DNA from 3 places in the Streptomyces sp. NPDC058683 genome. Region 1 is predicted to be linked to each of the others. Evidence: riboswitches for the same ligand, from Rfam matches in the RefSeq annotation. Region 1 holds a riboswitch; each other region holds the start of a gene.

Region 1 (10,268 bases):
GATAAAACCCGGCCAGTCGGTGTCATGTGACGGGGTAGGCGATGCGCGAGTCCGTACAAGCAGAAGTCATGATGAGCTTTCTCGTCTCGGAGGAGCTCTCCTTCCGCATCCCCGTGGAGTTGCGCTACGAGACCTGTGATCCGTATGCCGTGCGGCTCACCTTCCATCTGCCCGGGGACGCGCCGGTGACCTGGGCCTTCGGCCGTGAGTTGCTGATCGACGGGGTGGGCCGGCCGTGCGGGGAGGGCGATGTGCATATCGCGCCCGCCGATTCCGAGGTGCTGGGCGAGGTCCTGATCAGGCTTCAGGTCGGCGGCGACCAGGCGGTGTTCCGGTCTTCGGCACCACCGCTGGTGGCCTTTCTCGACCGTACCGACAAGCTGGTGCCGCTGGGCCAGGAAGGTGCCCTCGCCGATTTCGACGCTCATCTGGACGAGGCCCTGGACCGCATCCTGGCCGAGGAACAGAGCGCGGGCTGAAGCGATACGGCACGGGGCGCGAGCCGCTCCGCCGAGCCGCGTGAGGACGCGCAGGAACGCTTCTGCGTGTCCCTGGGCGGCCGCCCTGCGCCGCCCACCGCCCCCTCGCCGCACGTTCACCGCTTCCGGCGGCGCCCTCGCCCGCCCCGCGCCGGGGCTTCCACGGACGCGACCGCTTCCTTCCTCTGCCGGTCGGCCGAGACCACCAGTGCCGCGAGCAGCGTGGTGACCGGCACCGAGGCGACCAGGCCGATCGAGCCGACCAGCGTGCGCACGATCTCCTCGGCCACCAGTTCACTGTTGGCGACCGTCGCCACGCTGCTCTGCGCGATCGAGAAGAGCAGCAGCAGCGGCAGCGCGGCGCCCGCGTAGGCCAGGACGAGGGTGTTGACGACGGAGGCGATGTGGTCGCGGCCGATGCGGATGCCCGCCCGGTACAGCCCGCGCCAGCCCATCGTCGGGTTGGCCTCGTGCAGCTCCCAGACGGCCGACGTCTGGGTCACCGTCACATCGTCCAGGACGCCCAGCGAACCGATGATGACTCCGGCCAGCAGCAGACCACTCATGTCGATCGACGGGTACAGGCCGTGAATCAGGCCGGTGTTGTCGTCGGTATTGCCGGTGAGCGCGGCCCAGTCGATGAACTCCGAGCCGAGGACGCCGATCAGGCACAGCGAGACCAGCGTGCCGAGCACCGCCACCGAGGTCCGGGCCGACAGGCCGTGGCACATGTACAGGGCGATCAGCATGATGGCGCTCGACCCGACCACCGCCACCAGCAGCGGATTCGAGCCCTGCAGGATCGCCGGCAGGATGAACAGGGTCAGCACCATGAAGCTGACGGCCAGCGCGACCAGTGCCATCACACCGCGCAGCCGGCCCACCACGACGACGGCGAGCGCGAAGATCCCGGCCAGCAGCGCCATCGGGAGCTTCCGGTTCACATCGGTGACCGAGTACTGCAGGTCCTTGGGCGCCGAGGGCTCGTACGCGACCACGACCTTCTCGCCCTCGTCCAGCTGACGTGACTGATCGGGCTGCACGATCTCGGTGAACGTACGGCCCTTGTCCTTGCCGGTGTCGACCCGGACCGTGGCCTTCTTGCAGGTGCCGTCCTCCTCCTGCTTCGCGGAGCTGCCCTCCGCGGTGGAGGTGTCCCCGGTCGAGCTGTCCCCGGAAGCGTTGACCGACTTGCAGCTGACCGAGACGACCTTGGTGACCGTGGCCGCCTGCGTCTGCCGGTCGAAGCCGACGCCCGTGCGCTCGTGCGACGGGGCGCCGCCGGGCCACAGCACCACGAGGCCGACGACGACCGCGGCGGTGAAGGGGATGAGGATCGCCGCGATGACCTTGCGCAGATGCTTGGAGACCGGCGCGGCGGGGCCGTGGCTGTGGCTGTGCGAGTGACCGTGCCCGCCGCCTGCTCCGGAGCCGCCCTGGCCGGGTCCCTGGCCGGGCGGGTGGCTGGGGGTATGGCCGTCGTCGTGACGGTGAGCGTGCCCTTGGTCGTACTGGTGGCCCTGCCCGTGGTCGTGTCCGTCACCGGCACCGTGGCCCCCGTGGCCGGTTCCGCCGCCCTGTGCGGCGCCGTTGCCGCGCCTTGGGTCGGGGGGCGGATAGGGGTGCTGCTGTGTCGTGGTCACCGCCCGATCATCGCAAGAACGGCAGGGGCCCTCTGTTCACCGCGCCCGAATTGACGCTAGCGTGGAGGCACCTTTGCACACGCGGGAGCTCGGAGCACCGGGCTGAGAGGGCGCTGACCTCCGTATTCGCGATGTTTCACGTGGAACGAGTGATGTTTCACATGAAACGCCGCCCGACGGAAGCCGCTGCGTCGACCGCCGAACCTGTTACCGGGTAATGCCGGCGTAGGGAGTAGGTCTCATGACCAACAAGGACGCACGCACGCCTGCCTTCAGCCAGGACGAACAGCCCATCGCGGGCGAAACCCCTCAAGGGGCAGGGAAGTCCATCGGCTGGCACAAGGGGTATGTCGAGGGTTCGCGCCCCGACCTTCGGGTGCCGGTCCGTCAGGTGCATCTCACCAACGGGCAGTCGGTCACGCTCTACGACACCTCCGGCCCGTACACCGATCCGCTCGTCGAGACCGACGTCCGCAGGGGCCTGCCTCCGCTGCGGGAGAACTGGATCATCGCCCGCGGTGACACCGCCGAGTGCGCGGGCCGCCCCGTCCGTCCCGAGGACGACGGGATCAAGCACACCTCGCCGCGTGGCGGGCTGCGCAACCTGGACGCGGTCTTCCCGGGCCGCCCGCGCCAGCCGCGCCGCAGCCGGGACGGCGAGGCGGTCACACAGCTGGCGTATGCCCGCCGGGGTGAGGTCACCCCCGAGATGGAGTACGTCGCCATCCGGGAGAACGTCTCCCCCGAGGTCGTCCGTGAGGAGATCGCGGCGGGACGGGCCGTGCTGCCGGCCAACGTCAACCACCCGGAGATCGAGCCGATGATCATCGGCAAGCGGTTCCTGGTGAAGGTCAACGCCAACATCGGCAACTCCGCGGTGACTTCCTCCATCGAGGAGGAGGTGGAGAAGATGACCTGGGCGACCCGCTGGGGCGCCGACACGGTCATGGACCTCTCCACCGGACGCAACATCCACACCACCCGCGAGTGGGTGCTGCGCAACTCCCCCGTCCCCATCGGCACGGTTCCGCTCTACCAGGCCCTGGAGAAGGTCGACGGCCGGGCCGAGGAGCTGACCTGGGAGATCTACAAGGACACGGTCATCGAACAGGCCGAGCAGGGCGTGGACTACATGACCGTCCACGCGGGCGTACGCCTGCCGTATGTGCCGCTCACCGCCAACCGCAAGACCGGCATCGTCTCGCGCGGCGGCTCGATCATGGCGGCCTGGTGCCTCGCGCACCACAAGGAATCGTTTCTGTACGAGAACTTCGAGGAACTCTGCGAGATTCTCGCCGCCTACGACGTCACGTACTCGCTGGGCGACGGCCTGCGCCCCGGCTCCATCGCGGACGCCAACGACGAGGCCCAGTTCGCGGAGTTGCGCACGCTCGGGGAACTCAACCGGATCGCCAGGCGTTTCCATGTACAGACGATGATCGAGGGCCCGGGCCATGTCCCGATGCACAAGATCAAGGAGAACATCGACCTTCAGCAGGAGATCTGCGATGAAGCTCCGTTCTATACGCTCGGCCCGCTGACCACCGACGTCGCGCCGGCGTACGACCACATCACCTCCGGTATCGGCGCCGCCATGATCGCCTGGTGGGGCACGGCGATGCTGTGCTACGTCACGCCCAAGGAGCATCTCGGCCTGCCCAACCGTGACGACGTCAAGACCGGCGTGATCACCTACAAGATCGCCGCCCACGCGGCCGACCTCGCCAAGGGCCACCCGGGCGCACAGGAGTGGGACGACGCACTGTCCGACGCCCGCTTCGAGTTCCGGTGGGAGGACCAGTTCAACCTCGCCCTGGACCCGGACACGGCCCGTGAGTTCCACGACGAGACGCTTCCGGCGGAGCCGGCGAAGACGGCCCATTTCTGCTCCATGTGCGGGCCGAAGTTCTGCTCGATGAAGATCAGCCAAAGCATCACGGAGCGGTTCGGTGCCGGGGCGGTTGAAGGGGCGTCTCCCGAGGAGGTCGCGGAGGGGATGCTCCAGAAGTCGAAGGAGTTCGCGGCAGGCGGGAACCGGGTGTACCTGCCGCTGGCGGACTGAGTTCCTCGCCGAGGTGTCGTGCAGAAGTCGAAGGAGTCCGCGGCCGCGGGCAACCGGGTGCATCTGCCGATCGCCGACTGACGCCGGACACGCGAGAAACTCGGCGGGCGCCCTGCCGGTCGGCTTCGCGGCTCCGTCTCAGGGACCGGGTGTCCGGCCTGCGCCCCCGGGCGGGGGCGCAAGCCGGGTTATTCCGGCTGGTGTTCCGGGCCTCCGAAGTCCGGGCTGGTGTAGTCCGGGCTCGTGAAGCTCGGCCGGGCGGCGGGTGCGGTGCCGTCGTCGGTGCTGAAACCAGGACGGTCGTAGCCGAGACGCGGCATCCGGCCCCCCGGGCCGGACGGGGTCGTACGGCGCAGTCCGGCCGTGCCGGGTTCGGTGGCCAGCGCTTCCCGCAGGAAGGGCAGGATGCCCCGCTCCAGCAGGGCGTCCCGCCAGGCGTCCCTGGCCTTGGCGACCTCCCCACCGGGTTCGCCGTAGGCTCCGGCCTCCAGCGAGGGACTGTTGCGCAGTGCGGTGAGCAGCAGCCCCGCGCCGGCCATCACGATGGCGGCGGCGGCCACGACGCCGAAGACCCAGCCCGCGGTGAGCATGGTCTGGGCGAACGCCGGGGCCGGGTCCAGCATCTTCAGGACGTAGCCGACGAGAAGGAAGATCGCGGCGGCGGTACCGGCGAGCACGGGCGCCAGGACCAGGGCGAGGGCGAAGCCGCCGGCGCCCGTGGTCTCGGCGGCTTCGCCGAGGGTGGTGGCGAGCCCCATCGCACCGCCCGTGGCCGACTCCGCGGAGCCGGACTCGTGGACAGTGGCCGGGGTGGACCGCGCGGGGTTGCGCAGTTCCTCGCGGACCTTCACATAGTGCTGGTACTCGGTCGCCGCGGCCGCCGTTATCAGTGCGGTGGCGTTGAGCGCCATCGTGCGCAGCTGTTCGGTGTTCAAACGCTGGCCGGTACCGGCCAGTTCGGGACGGTAAGGGGCGGAGCGCAGCGCCTCATCGAGGATCCGCTCGTATTCCTGGCGGTCCTCGCTGTGCAGGTGCTGCGGAACGCTGTTCATGTGCATCCCCCGATGCTCCGTAGGGCTTGGGGCTCGCACGCCGGCGAGCCGTCGGGCAGAAACGGAGGGGAGCCTGCTACGGATAAACCGATGGTAGAGCCGTTAAGGCACGCGGTGACAGGGGGTTGCCGGAAATTGGGGGTGGCCCGCGTGTGACATCGGGGTACAGAACAGCGTGCCGAACGCTCAGACGTCCAGCGGAAGTTGCCTGACCAGCAGCTTTCCGGCCATGGTCACTCCGCCGTCCATGGCGATGGCGAGCCCGTCCGCGTAGACGTGCGGTCCTTCCACGACGGGGCCGCTGTTCTCTTCGCCGTCCTCGGAGCCGACATCGCCCAGCAGATAGGGAATCGGGCTGTGCCCGTGAACGATGCGGGTACCGCCGTACGTATCGAGAAGGGAACGGACGGCGTCTGCACCCCCTTCGTCGCGGAAGGAGAACCGCTTGGTGAACTTACGGAACAGATCCCAGACCTCGTCCGCGTCGTTTCGCGTGATGGTCTCGCGGACCGTGTCGTTGACCGCCTCGATCGAGTCGCCGTAGTCGAGGTAGGCGGTGGTGTCGGAGTGGACGAGCAGATAGCCGTCGACCTCCTCGACCGCGTCCAGGCGCGCCATCCACTGGAGGTGGTGGTCCTGGAGCCGGTCCATGTCGGTCTTCTGGCCGCCGTTGAGCAGCCAGGCCGCCTGGAAGGTGGCGGTGCCCGCGCCGGAGTTGACGGGGGTGTCGCCGAACCGCTTGGCGCCGAGCAGCAGCAGCTCGTGGTTGCCCATGAGGGCCTTGCAGTAGCCGCCGGCCGCGGCCGCCTCGGCGGACAGCCGCATCACCAGGTCGATGACGCCGATGCCGTCCGGACCCCGGTCGGTGAAGTCGCCGAGGAACCACAGCCGGGCCGTGCCCGCGCACCAGTGCCCGTCCGCGTCGATCAGCCCCTGCTCCCGCAGCGCGTCGATCAGCTCGTCGAAGTAGCCGTGCACATCCCCGACGACGTACAGCGGGCCGGGACCTGCCGCGAGCTGAGCGGCCGGGGCGGCGGCCGGGTCGACGGGCATCTGGAGCGTGTCGCCGCGGTTGATGACGGGCAGGTCGCGCTGGGTGGGCGTGTACCCCTCGGGATATCCGTCGGGGTACGGCTCGTCGAGCGCCGGGGCGACGTCGCCGGGGTGGGTGCTCTGGACGTACGGACCGGTCTCGTTGACGTACGCGGGCACCCGGAAGTCGCGCAACGCCGCCGTCCGTTCCGCTTCGGGTCCCTGACCGGCCCCCTGAGTCATCAGACCCCTCCACCATCGCGCCGCATCTGCACCGCTTCGGACTGCCTGGTCGCAGCGGCCCGCGGTGTCGTGGGCCCATCATAGGAACGCCCGTCGCGCCGTGTGATGACCCAGGGGTGGTGAATCGGAGCAGGACTCCAGTTCAGTGCGGCTTTCGCCCCGATTGGGCATGGGTTCGACCACCCGCCGTTCACCTGCCGGCCGTCACTCGACGACGCCCGGCAGGCGCGTCGGCCGCCTCCGTGTGCCCACGGATCGGCCGTGCGTGTGTACGGGCCGTCCGTGCTACTCCTCCTCCGGTGCCCGAGGCGGGCTGACCGTGGTGCGCTGCGGGCGTCGCTGGGAGGAGGTACGCACGATCAGTTCGGTCGGTATCACCTGCTCGACCGGCTGGTCCGACTCCACTCCCTCGATCGCGTCGATGAGCAGCTGCACCACCGCCGTGCCGATGCGGCGCGGCTTCAGGGAGAGCGTGGTGATGGGCGGCTCGGTGTTGGCGTACACGGTCGACTCGCTGCAGCACACCAGCAGCAGGTCGTCAGGGACGCGCAGCCCGTAGCGGCGGGCGGCGGCGAGCAGGTCGGTGCCGTTGGGGTCGAAGAGGCCGTATACGGCGTCGGGGCGGTCCGGACGGGCCAGCAGCCGGTCGGCGGCGACGGCGCCCGCACAGGGGTCGTGCGCCGGGTAGGCCTCGTAGACCGGGTCCTGGCCGACGCGTTCGCACCAGCGCAGGTAGGCGGTGGTGGACAGATGGGTGTACGTGTCCGTCGTGGTGCCGGTGAGGAGGCCGATCCGCCGGGCGCCGGCGTCGGCGAGATGGTCGAGGATGCCGAGCACGGCGGCCTCGTGGTCGTTGTCCACCCAGGCGGTGACCGGGAGCGAGCCGGCCGGGCGGCCGTCGGAGACCACCGGCAGCCCCTGCCGGACCAGCTCGCTGACCACCGGGTCCTGGTCGGAGGGGTCGATGACGACCGTGCCGTCCAGGGCGACGTTCGACCACACGTCGTGGCGTGAGGTCGCGGGCAGGATCACCAGGGCGTAGCCGCGGGCGAGCGCGGCGGAGGTGGCGGCCCGTGCCATCTCGGCGAAGTACGCGAACTCGGTGAAGGTGAAAGGTTCATCCCCGTACGTCGTCACGGTCAGGCCGATGAGTCCCGACTTCCCGGTACGGAGGGTGCGGGCGGCGGCCGAGGGGCGGTACCCCAGCCGGTCGGCGACCTCGCGGACGTGGCGCCGGGTGGCGTCCGGGAGCCGGCCCTTGCCGTTCAGGGCGTCGGAGACGGTCGTGATGGAGACTCCGGCGGCGGCGGCCACGTCTCTGATGCCCGCCCGGCCCGGCCGGCTTCCTCGCCGAGAGGTTTCCGCGCGGCTCACCTGGTGCTTCCCTGCTGCTGTCATGGCGAGCCGATAGTAGGGCTCATGCGGTGGGGTAGTGCGGACGCATATGCACGCGTTGACAGGCACGTTTCTGCAAGGTCAAAAGGGGTCAACTACCTTAGAAAGAAAGTCAGTTGAACGATCCAATGAGGAGACGTGACTTGTCGGCACGCATGGGCCTGCCAAGTACCCGATGTCTCGAAGAGGTCTCAACTCACCTTCACGGGTGATGCGCGCTACGGCGCGAGCCACCGGCGCGTAGATATATGTAGGGCGCGCCCCCGAAAAATGCGCCTTCGTGCGGTGATGCCCGTGATGCCGGTGGGACGGATGAGGTCAGGCCCCCGCCTACCGGCTCGCTCCGCTGCTGTACGCGGCGGAGCCGAATCCTCATAAGGTGAGCAGTATTGGATGCCGGCGGTGCGGACGGTCCGCCGGTGGTCGCGAGGAGGACTGCGGTGAGCGAGACGAGCCCCAAGCTGCGCGCCGAGCTGGAGGGTATCCCCACCTACAAGCCGGGGCGCAGTATCAAATCTGCGGCTACCGCGGCGGACGGCCCGGTCGCCTACAAGCTCTCCTCCAACGAGAACCCGTACCCCCCGCTGCCCGGCGTGATGGAGTCGGTGACCGCGGCCGCTGCCTCCTTCAACCGCTACCCGGACATGGCGTGCACGGGACTGATGAACGAACTGTCGGACCGTTTCGGCGTCCCGCTCGGCCATCTGGCCACCGGCACCGGCTCGGTCGGCGTCGCCCAGCAGCTGATCCAGGCCACCAGCGGGCCCGGCGACGAGGTGATCTACGCCTGGCGGTCCTTCGAGGCGTACCCGATCGTCACGCAGATCAGCGGTGCCCGCTCGGTCCAGGTGCCGCTCACGCCCGGCGAGGTGCACGACCTGGACGCGATGGCGGACGCGATCACCGACCGCACCCGCCTGATCTTCGTCTGCAACCCCAACAACCCGACCGGCACGGTCGTGAAGCGGGCTGAGCTGGAGCGGTTCCTGGACCGGGTTCCCGGCGATGTGCTGGTGGTGCTCGACGAGGCCTACCGGGAGTTCATCCGCGACCCCGAGGTGCCCGACGGCGTCGAGATCTACCGCGAACGACCGAACGTCTGTGTCCTGCGGACCTTCTCCAAGGCGTACGGCCTCGCGGGACTGCGCGTCGGATTCGCGATCGCCCATGAGCCGGTGGCGGCGGCGCTGCGCAAGACGGCGGTGCCGTTCGGCGTGAGCCAGCTTGCCCAGGAGGCGGCGATCGCCTCGCTGCGGGCGGAGGACGAGTTGCTCGGCCGGGTCGGCTCGCTGGTGTGCGAGCGGCAGCGCGTGGTCGGGGCGCTTCGCGCCCAGGGCTGGACGGTTCCGGAGACGCAGGCCAACTTCGTGTGGCTGCGGCTGGGGGAGCGTACGACGGCCTTCGCGCAGCTCTGTGAGGAGCATGGCGCGGTCATCCGGCCGTTCCCGGGCGAGGGTGTCCGGGTGACGATCGGGGAGACCGAGGCGAACGACATCTTCCTGAAGGCGGCGGAGAACTTCCGCAAGGAGCTTTAGCCGCAAGGAGTTACAGCAGTAGGCCAGTTCACACGTACGGGGCCGCCGTCGAGGCGGCCCCGTTGCGTATGGGTTTCACGTGAAACCGAGGGCCGTGGGGCGACGTGACGGAGAAGACAGGACCCCCTTGCCCACGTCGAAAATCGGTACGTCATAATGGCTTGTGAATGTGAATGCATTCACAAGCGCGTCCTGTTTGCTCCGTGATGTCTGGGGCAAAAGGGGCAAACTGCCGCTGCACTACGGCGACGTAAGGAGACCGACGACGTGGACCTGGCCCTGGCGCCGGAGACATTGGCGCGTTGGCAGTTCGGCATCACCACCGTCTACCACTTCCTGTTCGTCCCGCTGACGATCTCGCTTGCCGCCCTCACGGCCGGACTGCAGACCGCATGGGTGCGCACGGAGAAGGAGAAGTACCTCAGGGCGACCAAGTTCTGGGGCAAGCTCTTCCTGATCAACATCGCGATGGGTGTGGTCACCGGCATCGTGCAGGAGTTCCAGTTCGGCATGAACTGGTCGGACTACTCACGGTTCGTCGGTGACATCTTCGGTGCCCCGCTCGCCTTCGAGGCGCTGATCGCGTTCTTCTTCGAGTCCACCTTCATCGGGCTGTGGATCTTCGGCTGGGACAAGCTGCCCAAGAAGATCCATCTGGCCTGCATCTGGATGGTCTCCATCGGCACGATCCTGTCCGCCTACTTCATCCTCGCGGCCAACTCGTGGATGCAGCACCCTGTCGGCTACAAGATCGACAAAGCGAAGGGGCGCGCCGAGCTGACCGACTTCTGGGCCGTCCTGACCCAGAACACCGCACTGACTCAGGC
Region 2 (10,268 bases), on a different contig from region 1:
TGATCTTCGTGAACCTGGCCACCAACGACGTCGCCGCGTCGCGGAAGTTCTTCACCGAGCTCGGCTACCCGATCAACCCGCAGTTCAGCACCGACGACTGCGCCTGTGTCGTGATCAGCGACACGATCATCGCGATGCTGCTGAGCAAGCAGCGCTACGCCGACTTCACGAAGAAGGAGATCGCGGACTCGACCAAGACCAGCGAGGTGCTGATCTGTCTGAGCGCGGAGAGCCGCGAGAAGGTCGACGAGCTGGTGGAGAAGGCGGTCGCGGCCGGCGGCACGGCGAACGAGGACGGCCAGGACCAGGGCTTCATGTACGGCCGCTCCTTCGACGACCTCGACGGCCACAGCTGGGAGGTCGTGTGGATGGACCCGGCGGCGGTCCAGGGCTGACCGGCCCGGCCCCGCCCACGCCTTCCCGACGGGGCCCTACGAATCCCTACGAATCCCTACGAACAGCTGTGCCAGCATGGGCGGGTGCATCCGACACCCGCCCAGCCTCAGCCCAACCGTGCCGCCCGCGACCGTGAGATCGAGTCCCTCGCCGAGTTCGACGAGGTCGTCGCCGCGCACGGCACGCTCGCCCAGTACCGCGTCCAGGCCGTCGACCTGACGGACCGTACGGACGTCCTGCTCACCACCGACGCCGCCGGCGCCGTCTTCCTCGGCTGCCCGATGTCGGCCGAGGCCGCCGCCCGGGTCCGCACCTCGGGCGCCCTCGTCTTCCCGCCCGTCCCGGACCTCCCCTTCGACCCCTACCGCGCCTTCGTCTACACGCCCGACGAACTGTTCGACGCGCTCGGCGAGGGCTACGAGGCGACCCCGGACGCCCGCTCGTACGCCTGGTTCCAGGGGACCAAGGCGGACGGCGACATATTCGCCTCGATGCTCCGCTCGATCCACGACGACGCGGTCTCCGACGCGCTCGACGAACTCCTCGTCGGCGCCCGGGTGGTGGGCGTCATGGGCGGCCACGCCATGGCGCGCGGTACGCAGGCGTACGCCGGCGCCGCCCGGCTCGGCCGGGAGCTGGCGCGGGCCGGCTTCACGGTGGCGACCGGCGGCGGCCCGGGCGCGATGGAGGCGGCGAACCTGGGCGCGTACGCGGCCCCCTTCGACGACGGAATGCTGGAGGAGGCGCTGCGGCTCCTCGCCAAGGCACCGTCGTTCCGGCCGTCCATCACCGACTGGGCGCGGGCCGCCTTCGAGGTCCGCGATCGCTGGCCGGACGGCGGGCCCTCGGTCGGCATCCCCACCTGGTTCTACGGCCACGAGCCGCCGAACGCCTTCGCCGCGCACATCGCCAAGTACTTCGCCAACGCCACCCGCGAGGACGGGCTGCTGGCCCGCTCCAACGCCGGTGTGGTGTTCCTGCCGGGCGCCGCCGGGACCGTACAGGAGATCTTCGACAACGCGACGCCCAACTACTACGAGTCACGGGGCGAGCCGACCCCGATGGTGCTCGTGGACGAGGCGCACTGGAGCGAGAGGCTGCCGGCTTGGCAGCTGCTGACCTCGCTTGCCCGGGAGCGGTCCATGGCGTCCCGTATCGCCCTGGTTGACCGTATCGAGCAGGCTCCCGAGGCACTGAAACGTCTCAGCGATTAATAAGCAGGCAAAGTCAACGCCCGTGGACCGCATATGCATTGACACTACTTACGGCACACTTATAGACCTGTGAGCCTCCTGGGGTTGCTGATGCCTCACCTCGCGTTGCGTCAACTCCCCCGCAAACCCCCCGCAGTTATGCACCCAGTAAGGACAAACGTGTCCATATCCCGCCGCAGTGCACGTCGTTCCGTGCGCATCCTGGGAGTTGCCGCTGCGTCGGCCGCGCTGACGCTCGGCGTCTCCGGTTCCGCCCTCGCGTGCAACATCTCTGATTTCTCCGCCGAAGCCACCTGCGACGGCGCCAATGGCGTCATTACGGTCACCGACACCGACGCCTCCGGTACTCCGGCCACGATCACCGTCTTCCTCGAGAGCAACGGCGCCGACGCGAAGCAGGTCGGCGACGCCCAGACCGTCAAGGGCTCCAAGGCGGGCACCGCGGTCACCTTCTCCGAGGACTGGCAGCCGAACGCGGTGTACCGCGTCCACGTCAAGGTCGACAGCGGCAAGATCCAGATCGACAAGGACATCACGCCCAACCTGACCACCTCCTCCACCGCCTGCAAGGGCGAGGAGAGCGCCAGCCCGTCCCCGTCGGATTCGGCCACGCCGTCGCCGTCGGAGTCCGAGTCCACCCCGGCCGAGTCGGACTCCCCGACCCCGTCGGCCTCGGAGAGCAGCAGCACCGCCCCGGCGGGCACGTCGAGCAACGCCCCCTCCCCGGCGGTCGGTGAGTCGAACCTCGCCGAGACCGGTGCCAACTCCAACACCGGTCTGATCGCCGGCATCGCGGCCGCGCTGGTCGTGGTCGGCGGCGGCGCCGTGTGGTTCGGCATGCGCCGTCGTGGGGCGAACAGCGGAAGCTGACGCACCCGCCTTCGTACACCGCTTTCGTACAACGTCGAGGCCCGTCCCCGTATCCCCGGGGGGCGGGCCTCGGCCGTGTCCTGAAGGGCCTCAGTCCAGTACGACGGTCTCCGCCGCGTCGAACTCGACGCCCACCGCGTCCCCGGCCTCCGGCGCCTCCCGCAGCGCGCAGGCCGCCTCCAGGCGCGGGCCGTCCTGGGGCTGGAGGTGGACGGTGACATGGGTGCCCTGGAAGGTGCGGGCGGTCACCGTGCAGGGCAGTCCCGCGTCGGCCGCCACGAGCCGTACGCCCGCGGGCCGTACCAGCACGGTACGCGGCCCCTGAGGCGCGTTCTCGGGCAGCGGCAGCTTCCCCCAGGGCGTCACCGCGACCGAGCCCTCGACGGTCGCCGGGACCACGTTGCCGAAGCCGAGGAAGCGCGCCACGAACTCGTCGGCCGGCCGCTGCCAGACATCGAGGGGCGTGCCGGACTGGGCGATTCGGCCGTCCCGCATCACCACCACCCGGTCGGCCAGCGCGAAGGCCTCGCCCTGGTCGTGGGTGACCGCGAGCACGGTCGTGCCCAACCGGCCGAACAGCTCCCGCAGTTCGACCACCAGCCGCTCCCGCAGCGAGCGGTCGAGCTGTCCCAGCGGTTCGTCGAGCATCAGCAGCCGGGGCCGGGGCGCCAGCGCCCGCGCGAGCGCCACCCGCTGCTGCTCACCGCCGGAGAGCCCGGCCACCGCCCGCCGAGCGGCCCCCGGCAGCCCCACCAGTTCCAGCAGCTCGCCGACCCGCTCGGCCTGTTGCCCCTTGCCGGCGCCCCGCATCCGGAGGCCGAAGGCCACGTTCCCGCCCACGTCCCGCTGCGGGAACAGCTGATGGTCCTGGAACATCAGCCCGACGCCCCGCCGATGGGCCGGCACCCGCGTCCGGTCCTGCCCGTCGAGCAGCACCCGCCCCGCGTCCGGCGGTTGCAGCCCCGCCACCACCCGCAGCAGCGTCGACTTGCCGCTCCCGCTGGGCCCGAGCACACACACCACCTCGTGCTCGGCGACCTGGAGGTCCACGGCGTCGAGCACGGCCCGCCCGCCGAACCGCACGGTGGCCTGCTCCAGTTCGAGAAGCGGCATCAGAACTCCCCCGTCCGGTCGGTCCGCAGCCGCTCCAGCACCAGCAGCGCCACCGCGCACACCACCATCAGAATCGTGGAAAGGGCCATCGCCTGGCCGTAGTTGAGATCACCGGGGCGGGACAGCAACCGCGCCACGGCCACCGGCAGCGTCGGGCTGTCCGGCCGCGCGATGAACACCGTCGCCCCGAACTCCCCGAGCGACACCGCGAAGGCGAACCCGGCCGCGACCAGCAACGCCCGCCGCACCATCGGCAGATCGACCTCCCGCCACACCCGCCACGGCGAGGCCCCGAGCACGGCCGCCGCCTCCCGCAGCCGTTCGTCCACGGCACGCAGCACGGGCAGCATGGTCCGTACGACGAACGGCACCCCGACCAGCGCCTGTGCGAGCGGCACCAGGATCCAGGACTGCCTGAGGTCCAGCGGCGGCTTGTCGAGGGCGATCAGGAACCCGAAGCCGACGGTCACCGCGGACACCCCGAGCGGCAGCATCAGCAGCGCGTCGAAGCCCCGTACCAGCCGCCCCGCGTCCCGCCGGGCCAGCGCGGCGGCGGCGAGCCCGCCGATCACCACGGCGATGGCGGTGGCCGCGACGGCGTATTCGAGCGAGTTGGCCACCGCCTGGATCGGCGCGACCAGGAAGGTGCCCCCGTCGGCGTCGCCCAGCGCCCGGTAGTAGCCGAACCCCCCGTCGAACGACCGCCGCACCAGGACGGCCAGCGGCAGTACCAGGAGCACGGCGACGGTGGCGAGGACCGCGCCGAGCAGCGCCCACTGCCCGGCCCCGCGCGGCCGGCGTGCCGTCACCGACGGGTCCACCAGCCGTAGCGCGCTCTCCCGCCGCCGTACCGTCCACGCGTGCACGGCGAGGATCGCGCCGACCGCGACGAACTGCACGATCGTGAGGACGGCGGCGGTGGAGAGGTCGAAGATCTCGGAGGTCTGCCGGTAGATCTCCACTTCGAGGGTGGAGAAGGTCGGCCCGCCGAGGATCTGCACCACGCCGAAGGAGGTGAAGGTGAACAGGAAGACCATCAGCGCGGCGGCGGCCACGGCGGGCGCCAGCGCGGGCAGGGTCACCTTCCGCCAGGCACCCAGCGGCGAGACGCCGAGCATCCGCGCGGCCTCCTCCTGCCGTGGGTCCAGTTGCGCCCACAGGCCGCCCACGGTCCGTACGACGACCGCGTAGTTGAAGAAGACATGCGCGAGCAGAATGGCCCAGACGGTGGTGTCCAGTCGTACGCCCCACAGCTCGTCCAGCAGTCCGCCGCGGCCGACCAGCGCCAGGAACGCCGTACCGACCACCACCGTCGGCAGCACGAAGGGCACCGTCACCACGGCCCGCAGCACCTGCTTGCCCGGGAAGTCGAGTCGGGCGAAGACGTAGGCGGCCGGCAGCGCCACCAGCAGGGTGAGCGCGGTGGAGGCGAGCGCCTGCCAGGTGGTGAACCACAGGACGTGCCGGATGTCGGACTGACCGACGACGTCGGCGATCCGCCCGAACCGCCACACCCCGTCGGTCTTCAGCCCGCGCGTGACGATCGCCGCGACCGGCCAGGCGAAGAAGACGGCGAAGAACGCGACGGGCACGAGCATCAGCCCGAGCCGCGCCACGCTCCCACGCCTGCCCGCTGTGTGAGCGCGAGCTACTTGAGTACGAGTGAGGTCCACGTCTTGACCCACTGGTCACGGTTGGCGGCGATCCTGTCGGGCGCCATGGTCTCGGGGTCCTCGGCGGCGGGACCGTACTTCGTGAACTCGACAGGCACCGCGGCCCCCTTGACCACCGGGTACACGAACATGTTCAACGGCATGTCCTCCTGGAACTCCTTGGAGACCAGGAAGTCGACGAGCGCCTTGCCGCCCTTGGTGTTCTTGGCGTTGCTCAGCAGCCCGGCGAACTCGATCTGCCGGAAGCAGGTGCCGGTCGCGACACCGGTGGGCGCGGTGCTGGGCTTCGGGTCGGCGTAGATGACCTCGGCGGGCGGGGAGGAGGCGTACGACACGACGAGCGGCCGGTCGCCCTTCGCCTTCTTGCCGCCGGCCGAGCCGGAGAACTCCTCGTTGTAGGCCTGCTCCCAGCCGTCGACGACCTTGACGCCGTTGTCCTTGAGCTTCTTCCAGTAGCCCTGCCACCCACTGTCCCCGTACTGCGCGGCCGAGCCGAGCAGGAAGCCGAGCCCCGGCGAGGAGGTGGCCGCGTTCTCGGTGACAAGGAGGTTCTTGTACTGCGGCTTGACGAGATCGGCGTAGGAGGCGGGCGGGGCCAGCTTGTGCGCGCTGAAGTAGGCCTTGTCGTAGTTGACGCAGATGTCGCCGTAGTCGACGGGCGTGACTCGCTTCTTGGCGGCGTCGAGCTGGTACTCGGTGCCGACCTGGTCGAGTCCCTTGGCCGCGTACGGCTGGAAGAGACCGTTGTCGAGGGCCCTGGACAGCAGGGTGTTGTCGACGCCGAAGAAGACGTCGCCCTGCGGGTTGTCCTTGGTCAGGATCGCCTTGTTGACGGCCTGGCCGGCGTCGCCGTCCTTGAGGACGTTCACCTTGTAGCCGGACTGCTTCTCGAAGTCCTGGAGCACGCTCTTGGAGACGGCCCATGAGTCGTGGCTGACCAGGGTGACGGTCTTGGAGTCGGTCTCGGTGCCCGACGACGAACACGCGGACAGCGTGACGAGACCGAGCCCGACGGCCGCGGCCACGAAGGTCTTGGTGTGCACTGGTGTTTTCCTCCTGGGGTGGACCAGGAAGAGACGCGGCCCTGCCCAGAGGATCTGATCTCCTGGGCAGGGCGCAACAGCTTGAGTGATGACCGAACTTCCTACCCAGAATGACCTGGGCGAGGTTCAGAGGGTCTGCGGCCCGATTGCCGCACTCTCAGCGCTGTGGCGCTCCCCTGTCGGAATATGAAGATGTCGATATGAAGATGTCTGGGTACGACGATATGGCTGTACGGCCCTCAGATTACCGCTCGGTGGCCGCGAGCTGACCGCAGGCTCCGTCGATCTCCTGACCACGGGTGTCCCGGACGGTGACGGGCACACCGTGCGCGGCGATCGCCTCGACGAACGCCTTCTCGTCCTCGGGCCGGGAGGCGGTCCACTTCGAGCCCGGCGTCGGGTTCAGCGGGATGAGGTTGACATGGACCGGCTTGCCCTTGAGCAGACGGCCCAGCCGGTCCCCTCGCCACGCCTGGTCGTTGATGTCACGGATGAGGGCGTACTCGATCGACAACCGCCGCCCGCTCTTCTCGACGTACTCGAACCCGGCGTCGAGCACCTCGCGCACCTTCCACCGCGTGTTCACGGGGACGAGGGTGTCGCGCAGCTCGTCGTCGGGGGCGTGCAGGGAGATCGCGAGCCGGCACTTGAGTCCCTCGTCGGCGAGCCGGTGGATGGCCGGCACGAGCCCGACCGTCGACACGGTGATCCCGCGCTGCGAGAGCCCCAGCCCGTCCGGGGCCGGGTCGGTCAGCGCCCGGATGGCGGTGACGACCCGCTTGTAGTTGGCGAGCGGCTCGCCCATCCCCATGAACACGATGTTGGAGAGCCGCGCCGGACCGCCGGGCACCTCCCCGTCCCGCAGCGCCCGCATCCCGTCCACGATCTGGTGGACGATCTCCGCGGTGGACAGGTTCCGGTCCAGGCCCGCCTGCCCGGTCGCGCAGAACGGGCAGTTCATCCCGCATCCCGCCTGCGAGCTGATGCACATGGTCACGCGGTCCGGGTAGCGCATCAGCACGGACTCGACGAGCGTGCCGTCGAACAGCCGCCACAGCGTCTTGCGGGTGGTGCCCTCGTCCGTCGACAGATGCCGTACGACGGTCATCAGCTCGGGGAACAGCGCGTCCCGCAGCCGGTCCCGGGAGCCGACCGGGATGTCCGTCCACTGCTCGGGCTCGTGCGCGTACCGCGCGAAGTAGTGCTGCGCGAGCTGCTTGGCACGGAACGGCTTCTCACCGATCTCGGCCACCGCGTCCTTGCGCTCGGCAGGCGTGAGATCGGCAAGATGCCGCGGCGGCTTCTTGGCTCCGCGCGGCGCGACAAAAGTAAGTTCTCCGGGCTTGGGCATGGTGGTACCAGTGTCGCAGATCCAATCGGGTGACCTGCGGGTCACGGTCTGGGCGCTGATGGTCCCGCGCAGCCTGGCCCCATTCGATTTCAGGACCCGCGCCAATTCTCCGAGAGTGACCGTGTCACCTTCACAAGGAAGTGCTCCGGCATTTTCAGCCGGACGGATAACCCCTAACTGGAGCGCCCCGGTTCGGAAGATCGCGTATGCGGAGTCGGCCCGCGCTGGGAGATCGCTGATCTGCGAGTTCTTGAAAGCTCCATCGCCCGATCGGACGGCGCAGGGCGGGGAACACCGAGGACCGGTTCGGTCGTGTTCATGTCGCGCGGTCGGCTGTCCTGCCGCAGTCTGATGATGTGACGCACCGCGAAGCCGGACGTCGGCCATCGTGGAAGCCCGGAACGCATGGCGCTGCCAAACGATCACGTTTGGTTTGGGTTGGAGCTGCTCTGTTGTGCGTGAGCGTGGCTTTGCTCACGGTGGTCGTCTTCATCACCCGGCCCCATCAAGGGCTGGGCGGTTCGCCGCAACCTGCTGCTTCGTTGACCAGTGGAGAAGCTGCTTCACCGAGCGCCACTGGGGGAGCAGACGCTTCGCCCAGCGGGTCTCGCGGAGAAGCTACTCCGCCAAGAGCCACTCCACCGGAAGCCACTCTGCCGGGAGCCACGCCGCCCGGTGGCGGCGGCGCGGGCCCGGGCTCAGAGTTGCCGTCACCTGTTCCGGCCGCGACTGTAACGGTCACCGAAACGGTCCGGCTCCGGGAGGCCAGCGATGCGTCGTCCCCCAGCAAGTCGGGAGTGGACCCCTCCGCGATCATCACCTCGGTCGCGGGACTGATCACTGCCGGAGTGGGGGCCGTATCGTTCGCCGTGGGAATGCTGAAGGACCGTCGACGGCCCGGCGGGTCGTGAACATTGCGCGTCCAGGCAGAGCGCGCCACTGTGCGAACGACCTGGACGCCACGGGCCGCGCATGCCACTGCTCGCCGGCATTCGCGAACGGCACCGCCGCCGGAGGCTGGTTCCGACCGTGGTCAGGAGCGCACGAGGAAGACCGTGAACCGAGTACTCAACGGCCTGCCCGAGCCTGACCAGTGTCGGCAAGGTCTCGCTCAGTAGGGCTGCCACCAGCAGAAATCGCCCGAGGCAAAGCAGGCACACACGATGGCCCACCTGGCGCCCGGCATCGCCGCAACGACGCCGGGCGGACCTCCGGAAGGCTGTCGGACCACCACGGTCGCGACTTCGCTTCCGTCGACGTCATAAGCCTTCCAGTCAACCGCACGCCCTTGGACAACCTCCACGACGAGCTTCCTGCCATCGTCCTCGAAGACGACATGCTCACCATCGTCTTTCGAGATTCGCGAGAGCGTGTCGGCGAGATTGCCTCGCGGCCTACGCTCAATCAGAGTCATCTTCGATTCGAACTGCATTCGCCCCCCATAGGCTGGATGTACCGTCTCCGAGACTACGAGGGAGGCGGGAGGCCGACAACTACGGCATTTCGTACCGCAATCGCGCCGCCGAAACTGACACACCTGGCGCATGCTCCATGCTCCAGAGCCGTGAGAGGCCTGTCAGGACGGGAAGCGCCTCGGTCTTCCATCAGTGACACTGTCGCGAGCGATGTACCACGGCCCAGAAGAGCCCTGTTCGCGGGCCTGACAGTCAGGGCGCTCGCGTCCGGGTCCGGGCTGCCGAGGCCGAGCCGGTCCGGTGGGCCGGGGACACAGATGGTCGTCAGCATGGAGTGGGCCTCGGTCACCACGTCACGGGCAGGGTGCGCGGGCCGCGGATCAGGCCTTGGCGCTGGAACTCGACCTCCTCGGCAGGCACGGCCAGGCGGATGCCGGGGAAGCGGGTGAGGACCGAGCCGATCATGATCTCGGCCTCCATACGGGCCATGATGGCGGCCATGCAGTGGTGGGGACCGTGCCCGAAGGCCAGGTGAGGGCCGTCGGTGCGGTCGAAGTCCAGATCGTCGGGGTCGGGGAAGACCGCGGGATCACGGTTGGCGGCGACATACGCGTTGTAGATGACCTCACCGGCCCGGATCAGCTGGCCGCCGACCTCGACGTCCTCGATGGCGACCCGCGGGATGCCGACGCCGTTGCGGTGCGGGACGTAGCGGAAGAGTTCGTCCACCGCCTTGGGGAGCAGCTCCGGCTCGCGGCGCAGCCGCTCCAGATGGCGGGGGTGGGTGAGCAGCGCGTACATCATCGAGCCGCTGTTGTTGCGGACCGCGTGACCGCCGCTGACCTGGATGGCGGTGGCCAGCGAGATCGCCTCGTCGTCGGTGATCTCGCCGGACTCGGTGGCCAGCGCCAGGACTCCGGCGAGGTCCTCGCGGGGCTCCTCGTGGCGGTGCTGGAGCAGTTCGGCGATCCGGGCCCGGGTGGTCCGGGCAGCCTCCTTGGCACGCTCCTCGGAGTCGGCGCCGGCGGACAGCAGGGCCTCGCCGGTCGCCGCCCAGCGGTGCCAGTCCTTCTCGTCGACGCCGAGGAAGTCACGGATGACGGCGATCGGGAAGGGGCCGTGCAGATGCTCCATGAGGTCGGCCGGTGGCCCGGCGGCCGCCATCACGTCGAGCAGTTCGGCGGCCCGGCGCT
Region 3 (10,268 bases), on a different contig from region 1:
ACCAGTACGGCGACGACGAGCGTGACCAGCCCGCGCCGGGACCGGCGGCGTGCCCCGTGCCGCCGCTCCGGCACCGGCGGCGCCTCGAACCGGCTGGTCATCATGACCCTGTCGTCCGGCTCGTTGACGGGCAGCGGCCGGGGCACAGTCAGCGACCGCGGGATGACGCTGGTCCGGTCCTCGGCTATGTCGTGCGCCTCGGAGAGCGCCTGCGGCGGTACGGCGTCCAGCTGCTCGTCCCGGAGGGCGGCCCGCGCCTCCCGCACCACGGCAAGCAGCGCGACGGCGTCGTAGGGCCGGACCCCGGGATCGCGGGCGGTGCCGTGGGCGACCAGCTCGTCCAGCTCGTAGGCCAGCCCGGGCACGAGGGCGGACGGCGGCGGCACGTCCTCGTGGAGATGCTTGTAGAGGATCACCGCGGGCGAATCCGAGTCGTGCGGCTTCTCGCCGGTGAGCATCTCGTAGAGCACGACACCGCACGCGTACACGTCGACGCGGGGATCGGCGGCCCCGCTCTCGACCTGCTCGGGCGCGAGGTAGGCCACGGTCCCGAGCACCGCGCCGGTCGTGTTGGTGACGCTGCCCACGGACCGCACGAGCCCGAAGTCGGCGACCTTGACCCGTCCGTCGTCCCCTATCAACACGTTCTCGGGCTTCATGTCCCGGTGCACGAACCCGGCGCGGTGCGCGGCACCGAGCGCGGCCAGCACCGGCTCCAGGATGTCCAGCGCGGCCCGCGGCTGCAGCGCGCCGCGCTCGCGCAGCACGTCACGCAGGGTGCACCCGGCGACGTACTCCATCGCGAGGTACACGTACGGTCCGTCGGTCCCCTGGTCGAAGACCTGGACGACATTCGGGTGGGCCAGCCGGGCGACCGACTTGGCCTCCCGGATGAATCTCTCGACGAAGGACCCGTCGGCGGCGAGCGCCGGATGCATCACCTTCAGCGCGAGCACCCGGTCCAGCCGGACGTCCAGGGCCCGGTAGACCGTGGCCATCCCGCCGACGGCGATCCGCGCGTCGACGCGATAACGGCCGTCGAGCACCTGCCCGACGAGGGGGTCCTGAAGCGTCGTATCCACCCCGAGAGTGTACGAGCCCCGGCTGAAACCCCCACAGGTGAGACAGATTTCCCCACCGACTTGCAGCGCACCTGTGACGCAACGCGCCCCTCCCCACGCCCCGCACCCGGCAACACCCCACGCCCCCGACGGCCCCCCTTTCCCACCGACCACGTGCACGGCATCGGCAGCCGCCGACGGCACTCGCCCCCGACAGGAGACGGCCAACCCGCTGCCGTCATGAGCCCCACACCTGCCGACGGCACGCGCCCCGGCGGGGTCGGTCAACCCGCTGCCCGTGGCCTTTCCTTGCCTCCGCCCCCACCCACCCGGCAGGCCTCCTCCGTACGTCCCGCAGCCGCCGATGGTGGTCAGCCCTCACGGGAGAGTTCGGCCTTTCGGGTGACCGATCGGGTGGTGCGTGGGTGGGAGAAGGACTCGGCCGGCGGTCAGAAGGCGGGGCGCTCGGGGTCCAGGGCGGCCAGGCCCTCCGTGGGGGACGACGGCTCGGCGAAGTGGCGGAAGGGGATCCGGCCGGCCAGCCGGGCCAGCCGCCCCGCCTCCACCCCGGCCCGCATGGCGGACGCCATCCGCTCGGGATCCTGCGCTCGCGTCACGGCGGACGCCAGCATCACCCCCGCGCACCCCAGCTCCATCGCCAGCGCCACGTCGGACGCCGTACCGGCCCCCGCGTCCAGAATCACCGGCACGCGCGCGTGCTCGACGATCAGCCGGAAGTTGTGCGGGTTGCGGATCCCGAGCCCCGACCCGATCGGCGACCCCAGCGGCATCACCGCGGCGCACCCGACGTCCTCCAGCTTCCGGGCCAGCACAGGATCGTCGTTGGTGTACGGCAGCACCGTGAACCCGTCGTCGACCAGCGTCTCCGCCGCGTCGAGGAGCTCGATCGGGTCGGGGAGCAAGGTCCTCTCGTCGGCGATGACCTCCAGCTTGACCAGCGAGGTGCCCAGCGCCTCCCGGGCCAGCCGGGCCGTCAGCACGGCCTCTCCGGCGGTGAAGCACCCCGCCGTGTTCGGCAGCACCCGGATCCCCAGCCGTTCGAGGACCGACAGCACGGACCCCCGTACCCCCGGATCCACCCGCCGCATCGCGACCGTCGTCAGCTCCGTCCCGGACGCGACCAGCGCCCGCTCCAGCACCTCCAGGCTGGGTGCGCCCCCGGTCCCCATGATCAGCCGGGACGAGAAGGCCGTCCCCCCGAGCACGAACGGATCGTCGGCCATGGCTCAGCCTCCCTGTACGGCGGTCAGGACTTCCACGCGGTCACCCTCGGCGAGCGCCGTACCCGGCCACTCCCCGCGCGGTACGACGGTCTCGTTGACCGCCGCGGCCACCCCGGACGGCGCGGCCGTGAAGGACTTCACGAGCGTGTCGAGAGCGGTGCCCGGGGTGATCTCCCGGCGCTCCCCGTTGACGGAGATGTTCATGCGGTCTGCTCCAGGAGTGCGCCGGGGACGGGGCCGAAACGCTTCGGCGTGAACGGACGGGCCTCCTCAGGCAGCTCACCGCCGGTCAGCAGCTCCGCCATCACGTCTCCCGTGACCGGCGTGAGCAGCACCCCGTTGCGGTGGTGGCCGGTGGCCAGCAGCAGCCCGTCGAGGCGGGTCGGCCCGAGCAGGGGCGCGTTGTCCGGGGAGCCGGGGCGCAGCCCGGCCCGGGTCTCGGTCAGCGGCAGCTCGGTGATGCCGGGCACCAGCTCGTGCGCGTCGCGCAGCAGCTCGTACACGCCCCCCGCCGTGACCGTGGTGTCCCAGCCCAGCTCCTCGCTCGTCGCCCCGACGACCAGCTCGCCGTTCTCCCGGGGCACCAGGTACAGATGGCCGCCGCGCACCACGGCCCGTACGGTCCGGCTGAGGAACGGCGCGTACCGTGCGGGCACGGTCAGCCGCAGCACCTGCCCCTTCACGGGCCGCACCGGCGGCAGCACGTCCTCGGGCACCCCCGCCAGCCGCCCGCTCAGGCTTCCCGCGGCGAGCACGACCCGGTCCGCGTCCAGCGGGTCGCCCGCGCGCGTGACGACACCGGCGGCCCGCTCCCGTGCCACCTTCAGGCGTTCGGCCCAGTCGCGGTGGAAGACCACCCCGGCCCGCTCGCACGCGGCCACCAGGGCGGCCGCCAGCCGGCGCGGGTCGATCTGGTGGTCGCCGTCGACCCGCAGTCCGCCGCGCACGCCCGGCGCGAGCATCGGCTCCAGGCGCCGGCACTCCCGCCCGGACAGCCACTCGGAGTCCAGCCCCGAGCGCCGCTGGAGGGCGTGCAGCTCGCGCAGGTGCGCCCGGTCGTCGGCGTCCAGGGCGACCGCGAGGGTGCCGCAGCGCCGGTAGCCGAGGTCGTGGCCGGTCAGCTCGGTGAGCTCGGCGGCGAAGTCGGGATAGCGGCGGGCGGAGGCCAGGTTGAGCCCCAGCAGGGTCTGCTCGCCGTAGTGCAGCTCGGTGACCGCGGCCAGCATCCCCGCCGCGACCTGCGCGGCTCCGCCGCCGGGTGCGGGGTCGACCACGGCGGTGGCGAGCCCGCGCTGCGCGGACCGCCAGGCCGTGACCAGGCCGATGATTCCGCCCCCGATGACGAGGACGTCGGACGTATGTGCGGACATGGGCGTCCAGCCCCTCCCTTCGCCGGCATGACCCGGATCAGGTTCGTACGGTCGGAGGCCGCCAGCCTCCCTCTCAGCCCGGTGCGCCCGGGCTCCCGCGTGTGCTTACCGGCCACCCTAGACCGCGGGGCTCCGCCCTTGTAAGACGGCCTGCGCCGGCGGTGTGGAAGAGGTCACCCAGCACGCCCCCTGACTGACTCTTTGTCAGTTGTCTATCGTTCTTGTCTATGGTGATCAGGTGAGCGAGCAGACGCAGCGACGGAGCACGTCACAGACGCGACGCGTGGTCGTCGTGGGTGCGGGAATGGCCGGGGTGCAGACCGCCGTGGCCCTGCGTGAGCAGGGGTGCACCGGGACCGTCACCCTGATCGGCGCCGAGCCGCACCAGCCGTACGACCGGCCGCCGCTCTCCAAGGCGGTGCTGCTCGGCAAGGCGGAGGGCTCCGCCTTCGAGGTCGACTTCGAGGCGCTCGGCATCGAGCTGGCGCTGGGCCGCGAGGCCCTCGGCGTGCGCCCCGCCGACCGTGAGCTGGACACCGAGGCCGGACCGGTGCCCTACGACGTCCTGGTGCTCGCCACCGGTGCCGAGCCGATCATGCTGCCCGGCACCGAGGGCGTGCCCGGGGTCCACCTGCTGCGCACCCTGGACGACGCCGAGCGGCTGCGGCCCGTGCTTGCCCGGCAGCACGACATCGTGGTGGTCGGCGCGGGCTGGATCGGCGCCGAGTTCACCACCGCGGCCCGGGAGGCCGGCTGCGCGGTGACCGTAGTGGAGGCCGCCGACCGCCCGCTCGCGGGAGCGCTCCCGGCCGAGGTGGCCGCGCCGATGACCGGCTGGTACGCCGACAGCGGCGCCGATCTGCGCACGCACGCGCGCGTGGCGCGTGTCGAACCCGGCGCGGTGGTGCTCGACGACGGCTCGCGGGTGCCCGCGGGAGCGGTCGTGGTCGGCATCGGCGCCCGCCCCGCCACCGCCTGGCTGGCCGGCTCCGGCATCGGCCTGGGCGCGCACGGGGAGGTGCTCGCCGACGACCGGCTGCGCACCGGCGTCCCGGACGTCTACGCGGTCGGCGACTGCGCCTCCTTCCCGTCCGGCCGCTACGGCGAGCGCCTGCTGGTCCACCACTGGGACAACGCCCTCCAGGGCCCGCGCACGGTGGCCGCCAACATCCTCGGCGAGTCCGACGCGGTCTACGACCCGGTGCCGTACTTCTGGTCGGAGCAGTTCGGCCGCTTCGTGCAGTACGCCGGCCACCATGCCGTCGCCGACCGCATGGTCTGGCGCGGTGACCCGACGGGCCCGGCCTGGAGCGTCTGCTGGCTCCGCGAGGACCGCCTGGTCGCTCTGCTGGCGGTAGGCCGCCCACGAGACCTGGCGCAGGGCCGCAGGCTGATCGAAGCGGGCCGCCAGATGGACCCGACGGCCCTGTCCGATCCCGCCCGCCCCTTGAAAAACGCGACCGCGGCGCCCCTTTAGGGGCGCGGGGCTGTGACATATGCGGGTCCCCCGCATGGACGCGACCAGCCACGACGAACCCGCAGCCGACCACCCACCCGTCCTGGCGCTTCCCTATCGCGGCCCACCCGGCGGAACGCCTACCCTTGTTTCCGTGACCGAGATTGACGCAAAGATCGATGTTCTCGTCCCCGCCTGGCTCACCGTCCCCGACATCGCAGAGATGCTGGACGTCGAGGTGACGCGCGTGCGGCAGCTGGTCAAGGAGGGCCAGCTCATCGCCGTCCGCCGTGGTGAGAACCGCGCGCTGCACATCCCCGCCGCCTTCATCGACGGGGACAAGGTCGTCAAGGGCCTGTCCGGAACCTTGACGCTCCTGCGGGACGACGGCTTCACGGACGAAGAGATGCTGGAGTGGCTCTTCACACCCGACGCCAGCCTGCCCGGCACCCCCGCGCAGGCCCTGAGCGAGAATCGCGGTACGGAGGTGAAGCGCCGCGCCCAGGCGCTCGCCGTCTGAGGCAGCCAGTACCGACACAACGGGGGATTCACCGATGACCGACACCGCCCGCGCCCAGCTGGCCGACGCCCGTCTGTACCTCTGCACGGACGCCCGCAAGGAGCGGGGCGACCTCGCCGGGTTCCTGGACGCGGTCCTGGCGGGCGGTGTCGACATCGTGCAGCTGCGCGACAAGGGCATGGAGGCCGGCGAGGAGCTGGAACACCTCGCCGTGTTCGCCGACGCCTGCGCCCGGCACGGCAAGCTGCTCGCGGTCAACGACCGCGCGGACGTGGCCCACGCGGCCGGTGCCGACGTGCTCCACCTCGGCCAGGGCGACCTGCCGGTCCCGGCCGCCCGCGCGATCCTAGGCCCGGACGTCCTGATCGGCCGCTCCACGCACGCCGGCTCCGAGGCCGCCGCGGCCGCCGTCCAGGACGGTGTGGACTACTTCTGCACCGGCCCCTGCTGGCCCACCCCCACCAAGCCCGGCCGCCCCGCTCCCGGCCTCGACCTGGTGCGGTACACCGCCGCCCTGGGCACGGACCGCCCCTGGTTCGCCATCGGCGGCATCGACCTGGGCAACCTCGACCAGGTGCTGGACGCGGGCGCCCGCCGGGTGGTCGTGGTCCGCGCACTCACCGAGGCCGACGACCCGGGCGCCGCGGCGGCCGAGTTCGCGAAGCGACTGCGGTCGGCGTAGCTCCACGGCCGCGGCCGCTCCGGACGGCGCCGCTCTTCGACAGGACCGTCCGGAAACTTGTCCAGTATCCGGACGTGGGGCCGACAATCCGGGCAAATCTCCCGAGTGTGGTTGGGTGTCCGTCCGCCCCTGGCTAACCTGCGAGTATGGCCCTCGGAACCGCATCCACCAGGACTGACCGCGCACGCACCGTGCGTGACATGCTCGCCTCCGGCAAGACCACGTACTCGTTCGAGTTCTCGGCGCCGAAAACCCCCAAGGGCGAGCGGAACCTGTGGAACGCGCTCCGGCGGGTCGAGGCGGTCGCCCCCGACTTCGTCTCCGTGACCTACGGCGCCGGCGGCTCCACCCGCGCGGGCACCGTCAAGGAGACCGAGCAGATCGTCGCCGACACCACGCTCACCCCGGTCGCCCACCTCACCGCGGTCGACCACTCCCTGGCCGAACTGCGCAACATCATCGGCCAGTACGCGGACGCCGGGATCCGCAACATGCTCGCGGTGCGCGGCGACCCGCCCGGCGACCCGATGGGGGAGTGGGTGGCGCACCCGCGGGGCCTGACCTACGCGGCCGAACTCGTCCGGCTCATCAAGGAGTCCGGCGACTTCTGCGTGGGCGTGGCCGCCTTCCCGGAGATGCACCCGCGCTCCAGTGACTGGGACACCGACGTCCGGCACTTCGTCGACAAGTGCCGCGCGGGCGCCGACTACGCCATCACGCAGATGTTCTTCCAGCCCGAGTCGTACCTTCGCCTTCGCGACCGGGTCGACGCGGCGGGTTGCGAGACGCCGGTGATTCCGGAAATCCTGCCCGTCACCAGTGTGAAGATGCTGGAACGGTTGCCCAAACTCAGCAACGCGACCTTCCCGGACGCCTTGAAAGAGCGGATCCTCACAGCCAAAGACGATCCGGCGGCGGTACGCTCCATCGGTATCGAGTTCGCCACGGAGTTCTGCGCACGGCTGCTGGCCGAGGGCGTCCCCGGACTGCACTTCATCACGCTCAACAGCTCCACGGCGACGCTGGAAATCCACGAGAACCTGGGCCTGCACCATCCCCCGCGGGCCTAGACCGGCCGCACCGGAGTACGACACACTGCGTAGCGGTCACTGGGAGAGGGGCGTACATGGGCTGGACGGTCCTCTACGTAGCGTTCGGCATCGTCGCGCTGTGGTTGCTGGGCGAGGTACTGCTGCAGTACAAGGCGCGGCTGCGCTGGCGGCTGCTCGCCTTCGTCGGCTTCCTCGGGGTCGTGTTCGGTGTCCTGATCCCGTCGGTGATCGTCATCGGAGTGGGCGCGATCGCGTTCGCGGTCGGCCAGACCTACGTCACGCTGTCGTTCCGCCGTGGCTTCGAGGCCGGCTGGGCCGTCAAGCGCCCCGGCGCGGACGGTGAGGGCGGCCTGACCAAGCGCCGCCGCGGTGAGCCGGACGAGGACCCGGGCCTGGAGGCCACCGACCCGGACGCGGCCGACGCCGCCTACGCCGACCAGCAGGCGGCCTACGCCACGGGCAGTAACCCGCGCTACGGCCGCGACGACGAGTACGAACGCGACGACGTCTTCTCCCCGGCCCGCGCCGGCGAGCCGACCGCCGCCGAGTCCACGACGGTGTACGAGCCGCAGCCGTTGCCGGACGACACCGGCTCCTACGGCATATACAACGAGTCCGGCTACGCCACCACCGGCGACCCCGCCTACGCGACCGCCGGCCAGGACCAGGCGTACGCCGCCCAGGGCACCGACCAGAACTACGCCTACGACTACTCCGGCTACGGCCAGCAGCAGTACGGCTACGACGCAGGCGGCCAGCAGCAGTACGCCAACTACTCCGACCCGTACATCGGCAACCAGACCTACGGCGGCGCCGGGTACGACCAGTCCTACGGCACCCAGCAGTACGACCAGCAGGGCTACGCGCAGGACCAGTACGGCAACGCCGGTTACGGCGAGACCCCGGCGGGCGGTGTCTGGGTCCCGCAGCAGCGCGCCGACGAGACCTACGGCGGCGAACTCCCGCAGGAGCAGCCGTACCCCTACCAGGGCGACGGACAGGGTCAGCAGCAGGGCCAGCAGCAGGGTCAGCACGGCACCGGGTACGACGAGCAGTACCGTTTCTGAAGCCGCTGTTCCGGGAAGCGCGGGCCGCGCCTCACTGCGAGCCGCGGAACTCCGGTCCCTCCACGATCAGCCCGGCCACCAGCGCCCCCGACATGCCGGCGTGCGGCAGCCCGCCGCCGGGGTGCGACCAGCCGCCGACCCGGTACAGGCCCGGCAGCCGGGTGGTGTTGGCGGGGTGCAGGAAACGGCCCTCGCCGGCGGCGAGGGCGGGAGCTGAGATCTCCCCGAACCCCCCGGTCTCCGTGACCTGTTCCGGCAGCCGCGTCTCGTGCCAGATCAGGCGCTCCCGCAGCCCCGGGACGGCTGCCTCGGCGGCTTCCAGGAGGAAGTCCGTACACACCCGGGCCGTGCTGTCCTTCTCCCAGCCGGCATCGGTCGACAGCACCGCCGACAGCACCACGGACTCGTGGTCGTCGTCCGGTCTGAGTGCCGGGTCGTCGGGGCGCAGCACCGTCACGGTGGGGCGCACCGGACGGTCGCCGCCGGGCGCGGACAGCAGGTCCAGCTCCGTCTCGTCGTCCGGGGCGTGCACGATCGTGCGGTGCGCGGCGCCGGCCTCGGGCCCGCCACGCAGTGCGAGCAGCACGGTGAAGCGGCCCGGGCGCACCGCCTTCGGGTCGGCCCGCACATCGCCGTCGGCGTCCAGGTGGCACCCCGTCAGCCGGGTGAGGGCGTCGAGCCGCACCGGATCCACTCCGGCCACCACATGGTCCGCGTCGATCACCGTGCCGTCGGCAAGCTCCACCCCTGCCGCCCGGCCGTCCTTCGCCGGCACCGCGGTGACCTCGGCGCCGAACACGAACTCGACTCTCCGCCGCACACACCGCTCGTACACCGCCCGCGCCAACTCCCGTATGCCGCCGCGCACATACCAGGTGCCGAAGGCGTGCTCCAGGTACGGCAGCACGGCCGCGCTCGCCGGAGTGTCACGGGGGTTGAGGCCGTAGGCGAGCGCGTGGCTGTTCAGGAGGGCGGCGAGGCGCTCGTCGCGCAGCTCCCAGGCGCCGATCTCGGCGAGGGTGCCGGCCCGGCGGGTGCGCAGGAGCTTCTTGTGCGGCACGGACGGGTACGGCTCGCGCTCGGCCAGCACCTGCCAGTCCGGCCACAGCGGCTCCTCCAGGAGCGGGCGCCGGGTGCGGTCCCAGGTCTCCCGGGCCCGCACCAGGAAGTCGCCCCAGCGCTGTCCGGCGCCCGCCCCCAGAGCCTCGTCCAGGGCGGTGACGACACCCGCGCGGGACGCGTTCGGCAGCGCGACCTCGGTGCCGTCCGCGAAGACGTGCCGGGCCGACGGGTCGACCTGGACCAGCTCGACCAGGTCCTCCAGCGGCTCCTTGCCGGTCTTGACGAACAGGTCGCGGTAGACGGCGGGCAGCGGCAGCAGGCCCGGGCCGGTGTCGAAGGCGAACCCGTCGCGCTCGAACCGGCGCACCCCGCCGCCGTACGTCTCCGTACGCTCGTACACCGTCACCCGGTGGCCCGCGACGGCCAGCCGGGCGGCCGCCGCCATGGCGCCCATGCCGGCGCCGATCACCGCAATCCGTCCCATGACCGCGACTTTATCGAGCGCCACCGACAGTCCGGCTCGGCGGCCCGTCAGTCCGGTGGCCTGCCCACCTGGGCCGCGACCCGGCGTTCCTCCCGGCGCTGGGCGCGGCGGCGCCAGAAGCGGCGGATCCGGGAGACCAGGAACACCAGCACGATCAGACCGGTGGCCAGCAGCACCGCCGCGATGATCGCCGCCGCCAGCGGGTGGAACATCGCGAACGACACGATCGCGCCGACCCCGAGATCCTCGGCGAAGCTCAGCACGATGTTG

What was found. A riboswitch is a leader RNA that binds a small molecule or an ion and turns the genes downstream of it on or off. The one in region 1 is predicted to bind thiamine pyrophosphate.
Region 2: linked by a shared signal. The riboswitch ahead of ACFWXC_RS36530 (thiamine ABC transporter substrate binding subunit) and the one ahead of thiC (phosphomethylpyrimidine synthase ThiC) in region 1 are both predicted to bind thiamine pyrophosphate.
Region 3: linked by a shared signal. The riboswitch ahead of thiO (glycine oxidase ThiO) and the one ahead of thiC (phosphomethylpyrimidine synthase ThiC) in region 1 are both predicted to bind thiamine pyrophosphate.

Annotation. Positions count from the first base shown of each region.
Region 1 covers NZ_JBHXSK010000030.1:113,945-124,212, reverse strand. The annotation lists gene ACFWXC_RS30575 (SsgA family sporulation/cell division regulator) at 42-479, shown strand; gene ACFWXC_RS30570 (YibE/F family protein) at 596-2,122, opposite strand; TPP riboswitch at 2,194-2,371, shown strand; gene thiC (phosphomethylpyrimidine synthase ThiC) at 2,364-4,184, shown strand; gene ACFWXC_RS30560 (hypothetical protein) at 4,373-5,242, opposite strand; gene ACFWXC_RS30555 (metallophosphoesterase) at 5,423-6,511, opposite strand; gene ACFWXC_RS30550 (LacI family DNA-binding transcriptional regulator) at 6,797-7,909, opposite strand; gene hisC (histidinol-phosphate transaminase) at 8,347-9,441, shown strand; gene ACFWXC_RS30540 (cytochrome ubiquinol oxidase subunit I) at 9,709-10,268, shown strand, end outside.
Region 2 covers NZ_JBHXSK010000041.1:21,904-32,171, forward strand. The annotation lists gene ACFWXC_RS36505 (VOC family protein) at 1-395, shown strand, start outside; gene ACFWXC_RS36510 (LOG family protein) at 480-1,610, shown strand; gene ACFWXC_RS36515 (LAETG motif-containing sortase-dependent surface protein) at 1,749-2,480, shown strand; gene ACFWXC_RS36520 (ABC transporter ATP-binding protein) at 2,571-3,593, opposite strand; gene ACFWXC_RS36525 (ABC transporter permease) at 3,593-5,191, opposite strand; gene ACFWXC_RS36530 (thiamine ABC transporter substrate binding subunit) at 5,242-6,309, opposite strand; TPP riboswitch at 6,390-6,497, opposite strand; gene rlmN (23S rRNA (adenine(2503)-C(2))-methyltransferase RlmN) at 6,554-7,660, opposite strand; gene ACFWXC_RS36540 (hypothetical protein) at 8,772-9,092, opposite strand; gene ACFWXC_RS36545 (cytochrome P450) at 9,421-10,268, opposite strand, start outside.
Region 3 covers NZ_JBHXSK010000055.1:6,802-17,069, reverse strand. The annotation lists gene pknB (Stk1 family PASTA domain-containing Ser/Thr kinase) at 1-1,082, opposite strand, end outside; gene ACFWXC_RS42455 (thiazole synthase) at 1,511-2,305, opposite strand; gene thiS (sulfur carrier protein ThiS) at 2,309-2,509, opposite strand; gene thiO (glycine oxidase ThiO) at 2,506-3,675, opposite strand; TPP riboswitch at 3,673-3,784, opposite strand; gene ACFWXC_RS42440 (NAD(P)/FAD-dependent oxidoreductase) at 3,914-5,152, shown strand; gene ACFWXC_RS42435 (Rv2175c family DNA-binding protein) at 5,286-5,651, shown strand; gene thiE (thiamine phosphate synthase) at 5,686-6,333, shown strand; gene metF (methylenetetrahydrofolate reductase [NAD(P)H]) at 6,480-7,403, shown strand; gene ACFWXC_RS42420 (hypothetical protein) at 7,460-8,452, shown strand; gene ACFWXC_RS42415 (phytoene desaturase family protein) at 8,484-9,998, opposite strand; gene ACFWXC_RS42410 (DUF4126 domain-containing protein) at 10,046-10,268, opposite strand, start outside.